Regions from separate parts of the Bradyrhizobium sp. HKCCYLRH3059 genome, predicted to be linked through region 3. Evidence: predicted binding sites of a transcription regulator. Region 3 holds the regulator's gene; each other region holds the start of a gene.
The links. Region 3 encodes LexA, which represses DNA repair genes until DNA is damaged. Its sites were predicted from a motif close to TGTTCNNNNTGTGTTCNG; they were not measured.
Positions count from the first base shown of each region.

Region 1: a site for LexA is predicted at 2,354-2,371, ahead of uvrA (excinuclease ABC subunit UvrA). Genes of this name have one in related genera too.
Region 2: a site for LexA is predicted at 2,196-2,213, ahead of ACQR13_RS02150 (YifB family Mg chelatase-like AAA ATPase). Genes of this name have one in related genera too.
Region 4: a site for LexA is predicted at 2,007-2,024, ahead of ACQR13_RS20770 (DUF3072 domain-containing protein). Genes of this name have one in related genera too.

Region 1 covers NZ_JBNPUF010000006.1:291,351-295,341, forward strand. Annotated here, with positions in the region: gene uvrA (excinuclease ABC subunit UvrA) at 1-2,262, opposite strand, end outside; gene ACQR13_RS20545 (outer membrane protein) at 2,539-3,183, opposite strand; gene ACQR13_RS20550 (outer membrane protein) at 3,477-3,991, opposite strand, start outside.
Region 2 covers NZ_JBNPUF010000001.1:459,736-463,726, reverse strand. Annotated here, with positions in the region: gene ACQR13_RS02155 (hypothetical protein) at 75-506, opposite strand; gene ACQR13_RS02150 (YifB family Mg chelatase-like AAA ATPase) at 610-2,148, opposite strand; gene ACQR13_RS02145 (DUF2336 domain-containing protein) at 2,382-3,452, shown strand; gene ACQR13_RS02140 (outer membrane lipoprotein carrier protein LolA) at 3,472-3,991, opposite strand, start outside.
Region 3 covers NZ_JBNPUF010000006.1:180,748-184,738, forward strand. Annotated here, with positions in the region: gene ACQR13_RS19980 (ComEC/Rec2 family competence protein) at 1-900, shown strand, start outside; gene ACQR13_RS19985 (hypothetical protein) at 1,294-1,734, opposite strand; gene lexA (transcriptional repressor LexA) at 2,009-2,707, opposite strand; gene ACQR13_RS19995 (molybdopterin molybdotransferase MoeA) at 2,913-3,991, opposite strand, start outside.
Region 4 covers NZ_JBNPUF010000006.1:350,947-354,937, reverse strand. Annotated here, with positions in the region: gene ACQR13_RS20785 (FdhF/YdeP family oxidoreductase) at 1-261, opposite strand, end outside; gene ACQR13_RS20780 (type 1 glutamine amidotransferase domain-containing protein) at 547-1,107, opposite strand; gene ACQR13_RS20775 (hypothetical protein) at 1,097-1,630, shown strand; gene ACQR13_RS20770 (DUF3072 domain-containing protein) at 2,071-2,262, shown strand; gene ACQR13_RS20765 (hypothetical protein) at 2,393-2,680, shown strand; gene ACQR13_RS20760 (glycoside hydrolase family 3 N-terminal domain-containing protein) at 2,695-3,991, opposite strand, start outside.

The DNA.
Region 1 (3,991 bases), 110 kb from region 3:
GGCGAACCATTCGCGGATCGGCGTGAACGCGCCGGTATAGGTCGCGGGGTTGGAGCGCGGCGTGCGGCCGATCGGCGACTGGTCGATGTCGATGATCTTGTCGATATGCTCCAGCCCCTCGATGCGGTCGTGCGGCGCGGCTGCCTCGTTGGCGCCGTTGAGCTTGCGTGCGATCGCCTTGTAGAGCGTGTCGATCAGGAGCGTCGACTTGCCGCCGCCGGACACGCCTGTGATCGCGGTGAACAGGCCGAGCGGGATCTCGGCCGAGACGTTCTTCAGATTGTTGCCGCGGGCATTGACGACCTTGATGGTGCGGCGATGGTTCGGCGGCCGCCGCTCCGGCACCTCGACCTCGAACTCGCCGGTGAGATATTTGCCGGTCAGCGACGCCGGATTGCGCATGATCTCGGCCGGCGTACCCTCGGCGACGATGTGGCCGCCATGGGTGCCGGCGCCGGGGCCGATGTCGAGCACATAGTCGGCGAGGCGAATCGCGTCCTCGTCATGTTCGACGACGATGACGGTGTTGCCGAGGTCGCGCAGCCGCTTCAGCGTGTCGAGCAGGCGGGCATTGTCGCGCTGGTGCAGGCCGATCGACGGCTCGTCGAGCACGTAGAGCACGCCGGTCAGCCCCGAGCCGATCTGCGACGCCAGGCGGATGCGCTGGCTCTCGCCGCCGGACAGCGTGCCGGAGGAGCGCGCCAGGGTCAGGTAGTTGAGGCCGACGTCGAGCAGGAAGGTGAGGCGGTCGCGGATCTCCTTCAGGATTCGCGTGGCGATCTCGGTCTGCTGCGCGTTCAGGGCCTTCGGCACCTCGGCGAACCACTCGCCGGCCGCCTTGACGGAGAGGTCGCTGATCTCGCCGATGTGCTTGTCGCCGACCTTGACGCACAGCGCCTCGGGCTTCAGCCGAAAACCCGTGCAGCCGGCGCAGGGCACGTCGTTGAAGTATTTGCCGAGCTCCTCGCGCGCCCACTCGCTCTCGGTCTCGCGGAAGCGGCGCTCGATGTTGGTGATGACGCCCTCGAACGGCTTCTTGGTGTCGTAGGCGCGGACGCCGTCCTCATAGGTGAACTTGATCTCGTCGTCGCCGGAGCCGTGCAGCAGCGCGTTCTGCGTCTTCTTCGGCAGATCCTTCCACTTGGTGTCCAGCGTGAACTTGTAGAACTTGCCGAGCGCGGTCAGCGTCTGCAGGTAATAGGGCGACGACGACTTGGCCCAGGGCGCGATCGCGCCCTTGCGCAGGGTGACGTCCTTGTCGGGAATGACGAGGTCGGCATCGACGTGCTGCTCGACCCCCAGGCCGCCGCATTCCGGGCAGGCACCGTAGGGGTTGTTGAACGAGAACAGCCGCGGCTCGATCTCGGGGATCGTGAAGCCGGAGACCGGGCAGGCGAACTTCTCCGAGAACAGGATGCGCTCGGGCCCGCTCTTGTCGTGGATCTTTGCGGTTTTCTTCTTTTCCTTCTCCTCCGCCGGCGCGGCCGAGGCGGGAGCGTCCGCGAACTCGATGACGGCCAGGCCTTCGGCGAGCTTCAGCGCAGTCTCGAAGCTTTCTGCGAGACGCTGGCCGATGTCGGGGCGCACGACGATGCGGTCGACGACGACGTCGATATCGTGCGGGAACTTCTTGTCGAGCGTGGGCGCCTCGGCGAGCTCATGGAAGGTGCCGTCGATCTTGACGCGCTGAAAGCCCTTCTTGAGATATTCGGCGAGCTCCTTCTTGTACTCGCCCTTGCGTCCCCGCACGACCGGCGCCAGCAGATAGAGGCGGGTGCCCTCGGGCATCGCCAGCACGCGGTCGACCATCTGCGAGACGGTCTGGCTTTCGATCGGCAGGCCGGTCGCCGGGGAGTAGGGCACGCCGACGCGCGCCCACAGCAGGCGCATGTAGTCGTAGATCTCGGTGACGGTGCCGACCGTCGAGCGCGGGTTCTTCGAGGTCGTCTTCTGCTCGATCGAGATCGCCGGCGACAGGCCGTCGATCTGGTCGACGTCCGGCTTCTGCATCATCTCCAGGAACTGGCGGGCATAAGCCGACAGCGATTCGACGTAGCGGCGCTGGCCCTCGGCGTAGATCGTATCGAAGGCGAGCGAGGATTTGCCGGAGCCGGACAGGCCGGTGAACACGACGAGCCTGTCGCGCGGGATCTCGACGTCGATGTTTTTCAGATTGTGCTCGCGGGCGCCGCGGATGGTGATGGCCCGCAGGCTCGACTGGTTGGCTTGCGCGCGCTGCTTGGCCTTGAGCACTTCATCCATGACGATCGTCCCACGGCGCAGAGTCGCGCCATCGTTGCAGGCGCGTTTCGCCGGAAGCCGGCCATCGGACGCCAGGGGGAAAAGGTATGGTCGGAACGTAGGAAGAACGGAGCTGGATTTCCAGTGCCGTCAGCGAATCATCAACAATGCGCTCAGGGAATGGCAGCGACTGGCAGGAGGCTGCCGGTTCCGTCCTGTTTTGTGCACGATCCCACAAAGAAAAAGCCTCCGCTCTGGCAGAGCGGAGGCTGTGTGCGTTGGCCCGGAGGCAAAAACTTAGAAGTGGTAGTTGATGCCGACCTGACCGGAATGCACGTTGAGGGTGCCGGTCGTGAGCGTGCCGAGGCCGGTGAAGGTGTAGCTCTCGCCACCGAAGCTCTTGTAGAGGTACTCGCCCTTCAGCGACCAGTTCGGGGCGAACATGTACTCGACGCCAGCGCCGACGGTCCAGCCGGAGTGGATCTTGCTGTCGGCAGCGGCGAAGCCGGGGGCCGTCAGCGAGATGCGGTTGTCGGCCCAGGCGTAACCACCGGTCGCGTACAGCAGGGTCGGGCCGAAGGCGTAGCCGATGCGGCCGCGGACAGTGCCCCAGTCGCGGATCTTGGACTCGGCGTTGACACCGAGCGCGCCGACGTTTGCGTTGATGTCGGCCCAAGCGGCGTCGGCCTCGAGGCCGAACACGACAGCACCCTGCTGCCAGTTGTAGCCGACGGTGCCGCCGGCGAAGCCGCCCTTCATGGCCGCGAAGTCAGCATTCTCGTTGGCATAGCCGCCCATGGCACCGATGTAGAAGCCGGTCCAGGTCAGCACCGGCGCGGCAACCGGGGCCTTGGTGTAGGTCGGGCGTGCGGCAAGATCAGCGGCGGCAGCGGGAGCGGCCAGGGCGGCCAAGGCCACGGTCGCGAGCAGGATCTTCTTCATTCCAGTCTCCAGTTTATTTTTATTCCTCGAAGTCCGCATCGCACCGATAAGCTTACGCACGAAACAGACTCACCCGTTCAAGTTGACGAGGTTCCTATAGCCCGGTTCCGTACGGATTACCGTCACCCTGAAGACACACTCGCGCCCAAACCGCGTTTTTACGGCCAAGTTCCAGAAAGCCTATGTCACTCAGTTACTTGGTTCCGGGTGTGGCGAGCCGGCAAGGTGGCATCAGGGCAACAAAAAAGGCCGGCTTTCGCCGGCCCTTCTCGGAACCTGTCGGTTTGCAGGCATCAGTACTTTGCGATGACCGGGCCGCCGAAGTGGTAGCTGAGGCCGGCCTTGACCGTGTGAACGGTGTCCTTCCACTCGGAGCGGTTGAGCGCCGCAGCGCTGTACTGGATCGTGCTCTTGCCGAAGTCGAGATAGTTGTACTCGAGCTTGGCCGACCAGTTCGGCGCGAACATGTATTCGGCGCCGGCGCCGACCGTATAGCCCCAGCGGGTGGTGTTCTGGCTGAAGACGTTGCCGGGCACGCCGTCATAGCGATGCTGCAACTGGCCCACCGCGGCGCCGCCGCTGACGAAGAACAGGGCGGGACCGGCGGCATAGCCGAGGCGGCCCTTGATGTCGCCGAAGCTGGTCAGCTTGGTGAAGAAGGTGTCGCCGACGCCGGCATTGACCACGGCGGAGCGGCCGTTGATGTCGGCCCAGTGATAGTCGCCTTCGAGGCCGAACACGACGTTGTCGACCTGCCAGTTGTAGCCGACCACGCCGCCGACGAAGCCGCCATTGGTGTTGTAGTTCT
Region 2 (3,991 bases), on a different contig from region 3:
ATTGCTGAGACTTTGAAAGGTCATGCACGCGCGATGAAGCCGTGCTGAGATGGTGAACCGGGCGTTAGCCCGACTCACAGAACCGGATCGGCGGGCGGTGAGTCGTGGCCGCGGGCCGAGACGATGAGCGCGGCGGCGTGAGCATCTGCTGCACTGTCCTTGGCGAGATGGATCCGGAGCGCGCCAGGATGCGGATCGGCGGCGATCGCGACGACCGCGGTCGCGGCAGTCATGCCGCAGCCACGATCCTCCTTGGCGAGCACATCGTCGACCACGACGAAATCGGCCGTCTCCGGACTGTCGGCCAGCGCCACGCGAACGGTGGCGAGCGCCGGGTCATCGGTGAAGTCGACATGGAGATCGGCGGTAAACGGCGCCGAGCCGAGCGAGATGCTGTCGGCACCGACGGCAATGCAGGGCTGCGGGGAGGGCGCCAATTCGAGTCTGGCGATGACCGCGGCCGCGATCAGCGGCACGGCCGAGACAAGGACCTTGAAACGCAACATGATACGCACCGACGCGGCAGGCCTAATGACGGAACGCGGGCCTTATGGTTGTCGGAGCGTAAAGAGAAGTCGTTACCAGAGTGTTGAGGGGGAGGGGGCGCCCTTACGCCGCGTGGCGATTGTCCTCCGCCAGCGCGCGATACGACAGCGCCTCGGCCAGATGCAGCCGGCCGATCGCATCAGTGTGGTCGAGATCGGCGAGCGTCCGCGCCACGCGCAGCACGCGGTGATAGCCGCGCGCCGACAGCCGCATCGTCTCGGCGGCTTCGCGCAGCAGCTTCTGGCCGGGCGCGTCGAGCCTGGCGATTTCGTCGAGCACGGCGGCGGGGGCCTCGGCGTTGGTCCGGATGTGCGGCAGGCCGGCTTTGGCATAGCGGGCGCGCTGCAGGTCGCGCGCGGCGGCGACGCGGGCGGCCACCTCGGCCGAGCCTTCCTTGGCGGGCGGCAGGATGAGGTCGGCGGCGGTGACGGCGGGGACCTCGATGCGCAGGTCGATGCGGTCCATCAGCGGGCCGGAGATGCGCGTCTGGTAGTCGGACGTGCAGCGGTCGATGCGGCCGCGCTTGCAGGCATAGCCGGGCTCGAACGCGTTGCCGCAACGGCACGGATTCATCGCGGCGACCAGCATGAAGCGGGCAGGGTAGGTGACGCGGTGGTTGGCGCGCGAGATCGAGACCTCGCCGTTCTCGAGCGGCTGGCGCAGCGAATCCAGCACGCGCGGATCGAACTCCGGCAGCTCGTCGAGGAACAGCACGCCCTGATGCGCCAGCGAGATCTCGCCGGGGCGGGCGCGCAGGCCGCCGCCGGTCAGCGCCGCCATGCTGGCGGAATGATGCGGGCTGCGGAACGGCCGGCGCGACGTCAGCGCGCCGCCCTCGATCTCGCCGGCGACCGAGGCGATCATCGAAACTTCCAAGAGCTCTGCCGGCGACAGCGGCGGCAGGATCGACGGCAGCCGCGCCGCCAGCATCGACTTGCCGGCGCCGGGCGAGCCGATCATCAGCAGATGATGCCCGCCGGCGGCCGCGATCTCCAGCGCGCGCTTGCCGCTCTCCTGGCCCTTGATGTCGCGCAGGTCGAGCAGGCTGGCGGGTGCCTCCTGGATCTTCGGCTGCGGCCGCGACAGCACCTGCGTGCCCTTGAAATGGTTGGCGATCTGGATCAGCGACGTCGCCGCGATGATCTGAAGGTCCGGGCTCGCCCAGGCCGCTTCGGCGCCGCAGGCGGCCGGGCAGATCAATCCTTCCTCGCGCGCATTGGCGCCGATCGCCGCCGGCAGCACGCCGGCGACCGGCGCAATCGAGCCGTCGAGCCCGAGCTCGCCGAGCACCGTGAAGCCGCCGAGCGCATCCGGCGGAATGGCGCCGATCGCGGCCATCAGGCCGAGCGCGATCGGCAGATCGTAATGGCTGCCTTCCTTGGGCACGTCGGCCGGCGCGAGATTCACCGTGATCCGCCGCGCCGGCAACGCGAGGCCCGAGGCGATCAGCGCCGAGCGCACCCGCTCGCGGGCTTCCGACACCGCCTTGTCCGGCAGGCCAACGATGGCGAAGGCCGGCAGGCCGGGCGCGACCTGGACCTGCACGTCGACCGCGCGGGCCTCGATCCCCTCGAAGGCGACGGTGGAAACGCGCTGGACCATGATGCCCCTCCCGGACAAGGAGGCTAGCGGAAGCCGGCATCGTTCGCAAGAACAATACGGGAACACTGTTGTTGCCGCGCTCTGCCGCAATCCATTAACGACAGCCGCGTGGGGTTTCAGCTCCGTCCGCTGCGCTTAACGCCCCTTTAGTCCGGCCTTCGCATTCTTCCTCAATTGAAGATCGACCCGCGCCTCCGTCACAGCCGAGGGAGGCGCCCAACGAGGGACGTGCGATGCCTCCAGCGCCTGCGGCAGCTCCGACCGCCAAGACGCCCCCCGGTGATGCGCGGACGGTGTCCGAGCTCGCCACCGACATGCTGCGCCGGACCACCAGCCTGTTCCTGGCCGGTCCGCGGCCGGCCTCGGCCGAGCAGCTCGATCTCTACGATCAGATGTTCGCCCGGCTGATGCCGCAGGTCGCGACCGAGCTGCTGGCCGAGCTGAGCATGGCGCTCGCCGGCGTCGAGCGCGCGCCTTACGCGACGGCGCGGATGCTCGCCGTTCACCCCGAATTGCGCGTCGCCGGGCCGATGCTGGCCAAGGCGGCGGTGCTGACCGAGCGCGACCTCGCCGAGTTCATCCGCACCGGCAGTCCGGCGCATCTCGTTGCGATCGCCAGCCGCAGGGGCATCGGCGACGGCCTCACGACGCAGCTGATCGCGCGCGGCTTTCCGGCGGTGCGCATGGCGCTGGCGCAGAATCTTTCCGCCCGGCTGTCCGAGGACGGCTATCGCAGCCTGTTCAAGATCGCCGAGCGCGACGAGGATCTCGCCGAGAAGCTGGCGCTGCGCACCGACCTGCCGGCCAAGCTGTCGCGGGCCTTCGTCGCCGCGGCCAGCGAGGGCGCCCGCGCCCGCTTCATCAAGGCCGCGCCGCCGGCGACCCGCGCCACTCTGCAGGCGACGCCGACCCGCTCGCCCGGCGCGGCAATGCGCGCGATCTGGGATTATCAGCAGGTCAAGGCCGAGGTTGCCGCCCTTAGCCGGACCGGCAAGCTCGGCGACTCCGCCGTCAACCGCTTCTGCGCCACCGGCGATTTCCCTGCCGTGATAGCAGCGCTGGCGCTGCTCTGCGTCGTCACCATCGAGACGATCGAATCGCTGCTGGAGGAGGACCGCATCACGGACCTGCTGCTGGCCTGCAAGGCCGCGCGGCTCAGCTGGGCGACGACGTCGATGATCCTGCGCGACCGGCCCGGCTGCGACGCGCTTCCGGCCGATGACCTCGAAGAGGCGCGCAAGCGCTTCGAGAAGCTCGCACTGTCAGAAGCGCAATGGAAGGTGCGCGGGCTCGAATCGCGCTGAGCGAGCGCGAGAGGCGGCGTCAGCCCGGCGGCGTGCTCGGATAGGCCGTGAAGTCGATCTTGAACATCGCCGGATCGAGCTTCTTGGTCGTATCCAGATTGTAGACGGCAATCGTGGTGTCGTAGCCCTGCGGATCGGTCACGGTCCACTGCTTGAGCTGGCCGTCCTTGGCGCCGAGCATCAGCATCAGCCGGCTGGTGCCGATCAGGGCCTGCTTCTCCTCGATCGTGATCGTGACGTAAAGGTCGTCGGCGGCGACCGCGATCACGTTGGTGTCCTTCAACAGGTCGATGCGGTCGGACAGCAGATAACGCAGCGGCGTCTGCGACAGCGGATAGACGTCCTGGGTCGCGAGCTTGCGGTCGCGCACCACCAAGGAAGAGCCGTCGGCGATGATGTCGATCGGCGTCGGCGGCTCGTATTCGAAGCGGACCTTGCCCGGCTTCTGGATGTAGAAATCGCCCTTGGTCTTGCTGCCGTCCGGGCCGACCTGGACGAAGTTCCCGACCAGGGTCTGCAGCGACGACAGATAGGCGCTG
Region 3 (3,991 bases):
ACGCCCTATGCCGCCTTCCATTTCCATCGCGTCACGCCCTATGGCGTGCTCGCCAATCTCGCAGCGATGCCGGTCGTCTCGGCGCTGGTGATGCCGGCCGGCCTGATGGGCCTCGTGGCGGCGCCGTTCGGGCTCGACGGTCCCTGGTGGACGCTGATGGGCCTCGGCATCGACTGGATGATCGCGGTGACGCGCTGGGTGGCGGCGCTGCCCGGCGCGGTCGGGCGCATCCCGGCCTTCGGCATCGGTCCACTGATCCTGGCCAGCCTCGGTGTCATCCTGATCGGCCTGCTGCGCACACCGCTGCGCTGGTCGGGCGCCGTGGGGCTCGTGGTGGCCACCGTGTGGGCCGCCGCGACGCCGCTGCCCGACGTGCTGATCGCCGGCGATGGGCGCGCGGTGGCGGTGCGCGGCCGTGACGGGCGTCTGCATGCGATGCGCATCGGCAAGGACGTGTTCGCCACCAAGGAGTGGCTCGCGGCCGACGCCGATGCCCGGCTGCCGGCGGATTCATCGCTCACCGATGGCGTCTCCTGCGACGAGGCGGGCTGCGTGGTCGCAATGGCCGACGGCCGATTCGCCGCCCTGACCCTGCGCGCCGAGGCGCTCGCCGATGATTGCGCCCGCGTCGCGCTCATCGTCACCGCGCGCGCCGCGCCGTCATCCTGCGCGGCGGCCGTCATCGATCGCGGGCGGCTGCGGCAGCAGGGCGCCTTGATGCTGGTGCAGCGGGGCAGGAGCTTCGCCGTCACGCCGGCGCGCGCCGGCGGCACCGACCGCCCATGGTGGCCGGCGCCCGCCGAGGCCGGCGAGTTCGACACGACGCTGACGCCGCGCGCGCCGGCCGTGCGGCCTCAGGACGCGACGCCGCCGGAGACGGAGCAGGGCGAGGAAGACTGAGTGCCGGGCAGCTCGAACGTGCCGAGATGATACTCGGTGTCGCCAGGTCCATGTTGCCAAGTCCATCGAACAGCGAGGGGCTTTCGGCCAGCGTGAACGCAGCGCGCGGATAGCGTTGCCAGATGGCGATGTCGTCAGCCGTGACTGTCAGCCATCCGAACACAAGCATATTGCAGCCGGGCTCGGTGATCCCGGCGGCCTTGTTCCAATCGATCTTGTTGACCACGGCGGCAGGCTCCCCCGGCACATCATGCCGGCCGAGGGATGTCGTTCCTATTCGATGCGATGCCGGGGCGTGAGGTTCGCCTGAGAGGACTTTGCGCTTGCAGAACCCAAATCTCCCACGGTCGAAAGCTCGCTCACGACCGAGAGAAATGCCGATGCGGAGACCCCTCAGGTGATGCTGATGCGGCGAATCGGTGTGGCCTGCGAAGGCGGCACGTCCTCGGCGATGTCCGGGCGTCGCTCCGCCGGCTGCTTGCTGACCGGCAATTGCAGCACGGTGACGCGCTGGCCCTCGCAGAGCTGGGTCACCAGCACGTGGCGGCCATCGGCGAATTCGATCGCGTCGTGATGGCGATCGGGAATGTGAGTCTCGATGCTGTTGAACTTTGCGACGCGCTCGCGGATCGTCCGGGTCCAGAGCCAGCGGCTGTCGTAGCGGACGTCCTCGGCGAAGGCCAACTCGGTGCCGGGCAGCATGCAAACTGCGACGGTCGGCTCGCTCTCCAGCGCGAAGCCGCGGGTGGCGGTGCCACGGAAGGTCATCGAGATCAACGTCTCGCCGACCTTGGCGGGACGGGACGCAACCGCATGGAGGCTGTAGTCACACATCGGATCGCTCCTCGTTGAGAGATAGCCGACCCACGCTCCCCCCGGACAGGCGCAGGCCTCTATCAGAGTGGACATCGATGGTGATGTTAGCGCGCGCTTCGCGGCAATTCTGCGCTGATCTGCATCGCGTGTGCCCGCGGCCGATCACAAGCGTTTGAGCATGCCGCGCTGCACATCATGAGGTGCATTCGCGCGTGACGTATTTTGCTGGGCAGCCTCCGATCGGCGGCGAAAGCGCGTGCGCCCGCCGCCCATCGACCGATCCCATTCGCGATCAGTACTTGCGGTACAGCCCGACCAGCTTGCCTTGGATCTTCACCCGGTTCGGCGGCAGGATGCGTACCTCGTAGGCGGTGTTGGCCGGCTCCAGCGCGATCGATGCGCCGCGGCGGCGGAAGCGCTTCAGCGTCGCTTCCTCATCGTCGATCAGCGCCACCACGATGTCGCCGGTGTCGGCGGTCTCGTTGCGCTGTATCAGCGCCATGTCGCCGTCGAGGATGCCGGCATCGACCATGGAGTCGCCGCGTACCTCGAGCGCGTAGTGATCGCCGTTACCGAGCATGTCGGCAGGCACGCTGATGGTGTGGCTGCGGGTCTGCAGCGCCTCGATCGGGGTACCGGCGGCGATGCGGCCCATCACCGGCACTGCGACGGGGCGCTCGCCATCGTCCAGCGCGGGAGTGCTGGTGCGCACCTTGCCGAGATTGCCCTCGATCACCGATGGGGTGAAGCCGCGGCGGTTGTTGGCGGCCTGTGACAGCTCGGGCAGCTTGATCACCTCGATCGCGCGGGCGCGGTTGGGCAGCCGGCGGATGAAGCCGCGCTCCTCGAGCGCCGTGATCAGGCGATGAATGCCGGACTTCGAGCGCAGATCGAGCGCATCCTTCATCTCGTCGAAGGACGGCGGCACGCCGGCTTCCTTGAGCCGCTCGTTGATGAACCGCAGAAGTTCGTACTGTTTGCGCGTCAGCATCTCGACCTGGTCCCCGGTTTGTTGTCGTCCGAGTCCAAGAGCTGCGCCTCGCGCACAAACTGGCTGAGAGCGCCCTGGAGTCGGACCGTCATCGCGTCGCCCGCAACATACTAAAAACAAATCATGAACGGACACTATATGTTCGATGTGTGTTCCGCAATCCTAAAAATATGATGAACAGACCGGGCTTTACCGGGGAAGCGGCTCAATTCGGCAGGCGCAGGATCTCGCACGGGCTGCCGGCAGGCGCCTTCGGCGCAAACGCCGGCCGGATCACCACCGCCTGCGAGAGTGCGAGATTCCCAAGCAGCGACGAATCCTGCTGGCTCACCGGGGTCGCAACCAGCGTGCCGTCGGCGCGCTCTTCGAGCTGCGCCCGCAGATAGTCCTCGCGCGAATCGTTCGGCCCGAGCTCGCGGCCGAGCAGGGCGGCCTCGCGCGGCATCACGGCCTCGTCGCGGCCGAGCAGCCGCCGAATCAGCGGCACCAGGAACAGGAGGGCGCAGACATAGGACGACACCGGATTGCCGGGCAGTCCGATCACCCTGATGTCGCCGAGCCGTCCGTGCATCATCGGCTTGCCCGGCCGCATCGCGATCTTCCAGAACGCCATCTCGACGCCCTCGGCTTCGAGCGCCTGCTTGACCAGGTCGTGATCGCCGACCGAGGCGCCGCCGGTCGTGATCAAGATGTCGGCCTTGGCCTCTCGGGCCCGGCGGATGCCGGCGATCGTCGCCTCCATCGTATCCGCGGCGATGCCGAGATCGATCGGGGTCCCGCCCTCGTTGCGCACCAGCGCCCGCAAGGCGTAGCCGTTGGAATAGACGATCTGGCCCGGGCCGGGCGTCGAGCCCGGCATCACCAGCTCGTCGCCGGTGGCGAGCAGCGCCACCTTCGGCCGGCGCCGCACCGGCAGCGCCGGATGATTCATGCTGGCCGCCAGCGACAGGTCGCGGTCGCTGAGCCGGCGCCCGGACTTCAGCAGCACCATGCCCTGGTGAAAGTCGACGCCCGCCGGCCGGATATGCCGGCCCTTGATCGCGGCCTCGGTGATCACGACGTGGCCATCTTCGGCGATCGTGTCCTCCTGGATCACCACCGCGTCCGCGCCCTCCGGAACAACGCCACCGGTGAAGATCCGCGCCGCCTCGCCGGGTCCAACCACGCGATCGAACGGCCGCCCCGCCGCAACCTCGCCGATGATCTTCAGCCGCGCCTTGGCCTGGGCGGCGTCCGCCGCGCGCACGGCATAGCCGTCCATCGCCGACATCGCCTCGGGCGGCT
Region 4 (3,991 bases), 170 kb from region 3:
CTCCGGTCCGACTGTCTTGCCGGTGATTTCCCACGCGGTCGCCTTGGCGCCATTCTCGCAGAATTCGAACGGGTGCGGCTTTGCCGGCTTGGCCCAGGAGCAGCTGACGCACATGAAGCCGCCTGGCTTGTTCTGTTTCAACAGGATCTCGCTGCCAAGCAGGGTCACCTCCTCCTGCGTCAGGATGCTGGCGACCGCGTGCACCGAACCCCATCCGCCGGCCGGAGCCCTGTAGTCCTGGATTTTTGCTTTCTCGCTCACGACGCTCTCCGCGGCCTGTTCAAAAGCGGCAAACCCGGGATGAGCAGCGAAGTTCCGATTCCTCACTGAACGTTGCGAGGCTATCGTCGAAGTCCCGCGGGCGAAGGTCCGCGCTAGGAATTGGGAACGACCCGGCCCGCCGCGAGTCATTTCCATGCCTCTGGCGGCGTTCCCCCATCTCGCTGGAGGCACTCCGTGTGGACTGCGGCCCAGCGTTCGACCCCTCGGGCGCTGGGCCCGTCCCACTGAGGTAGCCGGGTTTTCTCCCGGCTTCCGATCTCAGCATCAAGCCGCGCTGCGCTTGAGATGGCGGCCTTCCTTGACCTCTTCGATGATCTTGGCGCTGAAGGCTTCCAGATCTCCGGGATTGCGCGAAGTGATCACGCCCTGATCGACCACGACCTCCGCGTCCTGCCAATGCGCGCCGGCATTGGCAACGTCCGTCTTGATCGATTTGTAGGACGTCATCTTTCGCCCCTTGGCAATTCCGGTCTCGATCAGGAGCCACGGCGCATGACAGACCGCCGCAACGATCTTCTTGGCTTCAAAGATCTCCTTGATGAACCGCAGCGCCTTCGGCTCGAGCCGCAGCAGATCCGGATTGATCTGACCGCCCGGCAGCACGACGGCGTCGTAGTCCGAAGCAGACGCCTGGTCCAACGTCTTGTCGACCTTGACGGTCCGTCCCCAGTCCTTCTCATCCCAGCCCTTGATCTCGCCCGGCGCGAGCGAGATGATCTCGACGGTCGCGCCCGCCTGCTTGAGCCGATCGCGCGGCACTTCGAGCTCGGATTGCTCGAACCCGTTGGTTGCGAGGATCGCGATCTTCTTTCCCTTGATATCCATTGGACTCTCCTGGCCATTCGACACCGCCGGCAACCTCGCGCTGGTCTCCATGTTCCGCCTGGCAGGCCGGGCGGATCGTCACAACTGGTCGATCGAGTCAGCGCTCGCCTGGGTGGAACCAGCCTGCCTATGGCGCCGTTTGTTTGGACGTCCCTGCCTTGAATGGATGGGCGGCGTCGAGCGGCACGGCATCGCTGCATCGGCGGATCGCAATCTGGAGGCGCTCGTGCCCTACGCATTGTTTGAGAATGACGAACAGATGACCCGCCCGTTTCGCACCGAGCGCGAGGTCTGGGAGGCCGCGGAACAGGCCGATCTCATCACGCTCGGCACGCATGGCGAGAAAATCCTCGACAACAATTTCGAGATCAAATCATGCGAGGCCACACCGGAAGAGCTTACCGCCGCGCCGCCGGACATCGTATTGCCCGAAGCTCACACGCCCGATGCTGATCGAGGGAGCCGGACTACCGACCAATCTTTCTCCTCACCGGCCAAATTGAAGATGCGGACGTCCTCATGACCCGGCGCAGGTTGGCCTTTGCGGCTCAGGTGATCGTCGGCCATGTCGGTTCCAGGCCTGATCATCGGACTACGGACGAGCGGCGGATCACTCGGCCTTACCGCCAGCGTCTCATGCGCGCCGGGCGCCGCGCTGCTTGCGAGGCAGTCGGCTCGCTTCCTCCAGCTTGAGCCGCTCTCGCTGTTGCCGCAGCCGGTCAAGCGTCTCCAGCATGTGGTGCAAAAGCACTTCGGCGGCCGCCGTCGAGGCCCGAGCTCGCCGTAGCTGCACGATTTCACGGCGCTGCCGCCCGACCCGGAGACGCATACGGTCGATTTCGGCTCGAACCACACATAGATCGCGCATGAAGCACCCGAGCAAGAGTAGGATCGCGCAATAGAACAAAATAGGAACACTTTGCAAGCTTTCCCGTTGAAGCCGGGCAACAACGGGAGATCCCCATGGCCGAACAGCTGCAGAAAGATCCCGAGGACTGGGTGTCCGGAGCCGATCCGATGACGGATACCCAAGCTTCCTACTTGAGAACGCTCAGCGAGCAGGCTGGCCGATCCGATCCCACGCGAGCGGAGATGACGAAGGCTGAAGCGTTCGAACTGATTGATGAGATGAGACGCGCCGCAGGGTTGGATTGAACCGGCATATTCGACTCACCAGGACGATGGGTCGGCAGATCGGTATTCCAATGTTGGCGATGCCGGTCCGAAGCTGTCGCGAATCAGAAATCGGTCGTTTAGTCTCCGCGGCATTTCGCGGGAGTCCACCATGGTTGCGGACAGTGACAGCAAGGTTGCCTGGCATCGCGCCCAGCTCAAAAAGAATCGCGCGACCTTGAAACAGATCGAGACGGCGCGGTTCACGGTGGGCGAGAGCGCCGATGCGAAGGCGCTTGAACAGACCAAGCGGCAGGTTGCGGAACTCCAGGTCAAGATCCGCGAATCCGAGCACCTCATCGCTCAGCACGACAAGCAGACGCGACGCCCGCTGGCGACCGACCTGCGAAGCCTCTCGAATGTCGCTTGGCGCAACTGGACCGGCAATGGCCCGCGCTGAGGGCTCGCTGCCATTCAGTCCACGATCTTCTGATGCACGCCTCCAGGCTGTTGCATAACCGTAGACACATTCGACGGCTGTGATTTGCCAACCGTCGGCGCCCAGCGCTTCAGTCGCTCATCGCTCCTGCTGATTGCATCGAGGTCGATGCGTCCTTCCGCCAGAGCCTCCTTGGCGCAGGCGAGCGCGCGGTGGAACTGGGTGCCGTCATAGGCCACCAGCAACAGATCGGCGCCGCCGTTGAGAGCCTCCACGACAGCTTTGCAGAGATCGCGGCCGTAGATCGCCCCCATCACGATATCATCCGTCACGATCACGCCCGGATAGTTCCAGCGGCCGCGAATGAGTCCCTCGAGCACGGCTTTGGAATGTGAGGCAGGCCGCTCTGGATCGATCGCATCGACCGTCACGTGACCGACCATCATTGCCGCGTGCGAGCCCTGCAGCACCTGTCGGAACGGCCGCCAATCCGACCGTTCCAAGACATCTGCCGGCGTGCCGAGCTGTGCCGAGAAATGATGCGTATCGGCTGCGACGCGCCCCAGACCAGGGAAATGCTTGACGGCCGCGCGGACACCGCTTGCTTCCAGGCCACGGACGTAACCGAGCGCAATGTCGCCAACCACCGCGGGATCGTTGGAGATCGCGCGGCGGCCGATCAAGGTGTGAAAGTCCAGTCGGTTGCGTGTCCAGCTCGGGCGAAGGTCGACGACCGGAGCCAAATTGAAGGTGATGCCGGCAGCCGCGAGAGCCTCACCCTGGGCGCGCCCCATCGCGAACGCATCCTGCGCGCGCCGCGAGGCCGGCAGATCGGCCAGCGTTGCGAGGCCGGGCATGTTCGGCAGGGTCGGAGACAGGTGTGCGACGGCGCCTCCCTCCTGATCCGCCGCAACCAGCAGAGGCGGCAGCCCGGCACTCCGGCGCGCGTCCTGCAATCGCGCCATCTCGGCGCGCAGCTGAGGCTCGGTCCGGCCGCGGATGTTGTGGTGTGTCACATAGACGCCCGCGATCAACCCCTGCCGGGCCAACGCGGCTGCGTCATCGACGGCCGTGTAACCGACGATGAAATGCCGGCCGAGCAGATGCGCCACGTCGGGGGGCGTCCGGAACGTCTCGTACTTGCGCCAGGCAAACATGAACTGCGTCGACGTCAGCATGATCAGCGGAACGCACCATGCTACGACCAGAGCGCGTCCGGCGGGCCCCCGCCGCCACCGACCGCCGAGCATCAGCAGCAGCGGAACGGCAAGCCCGATGAGGAGCAGGGCTGCGTGGCCGCTGCCCCGCAGCCGAACCAGATAGGGCTCGTTG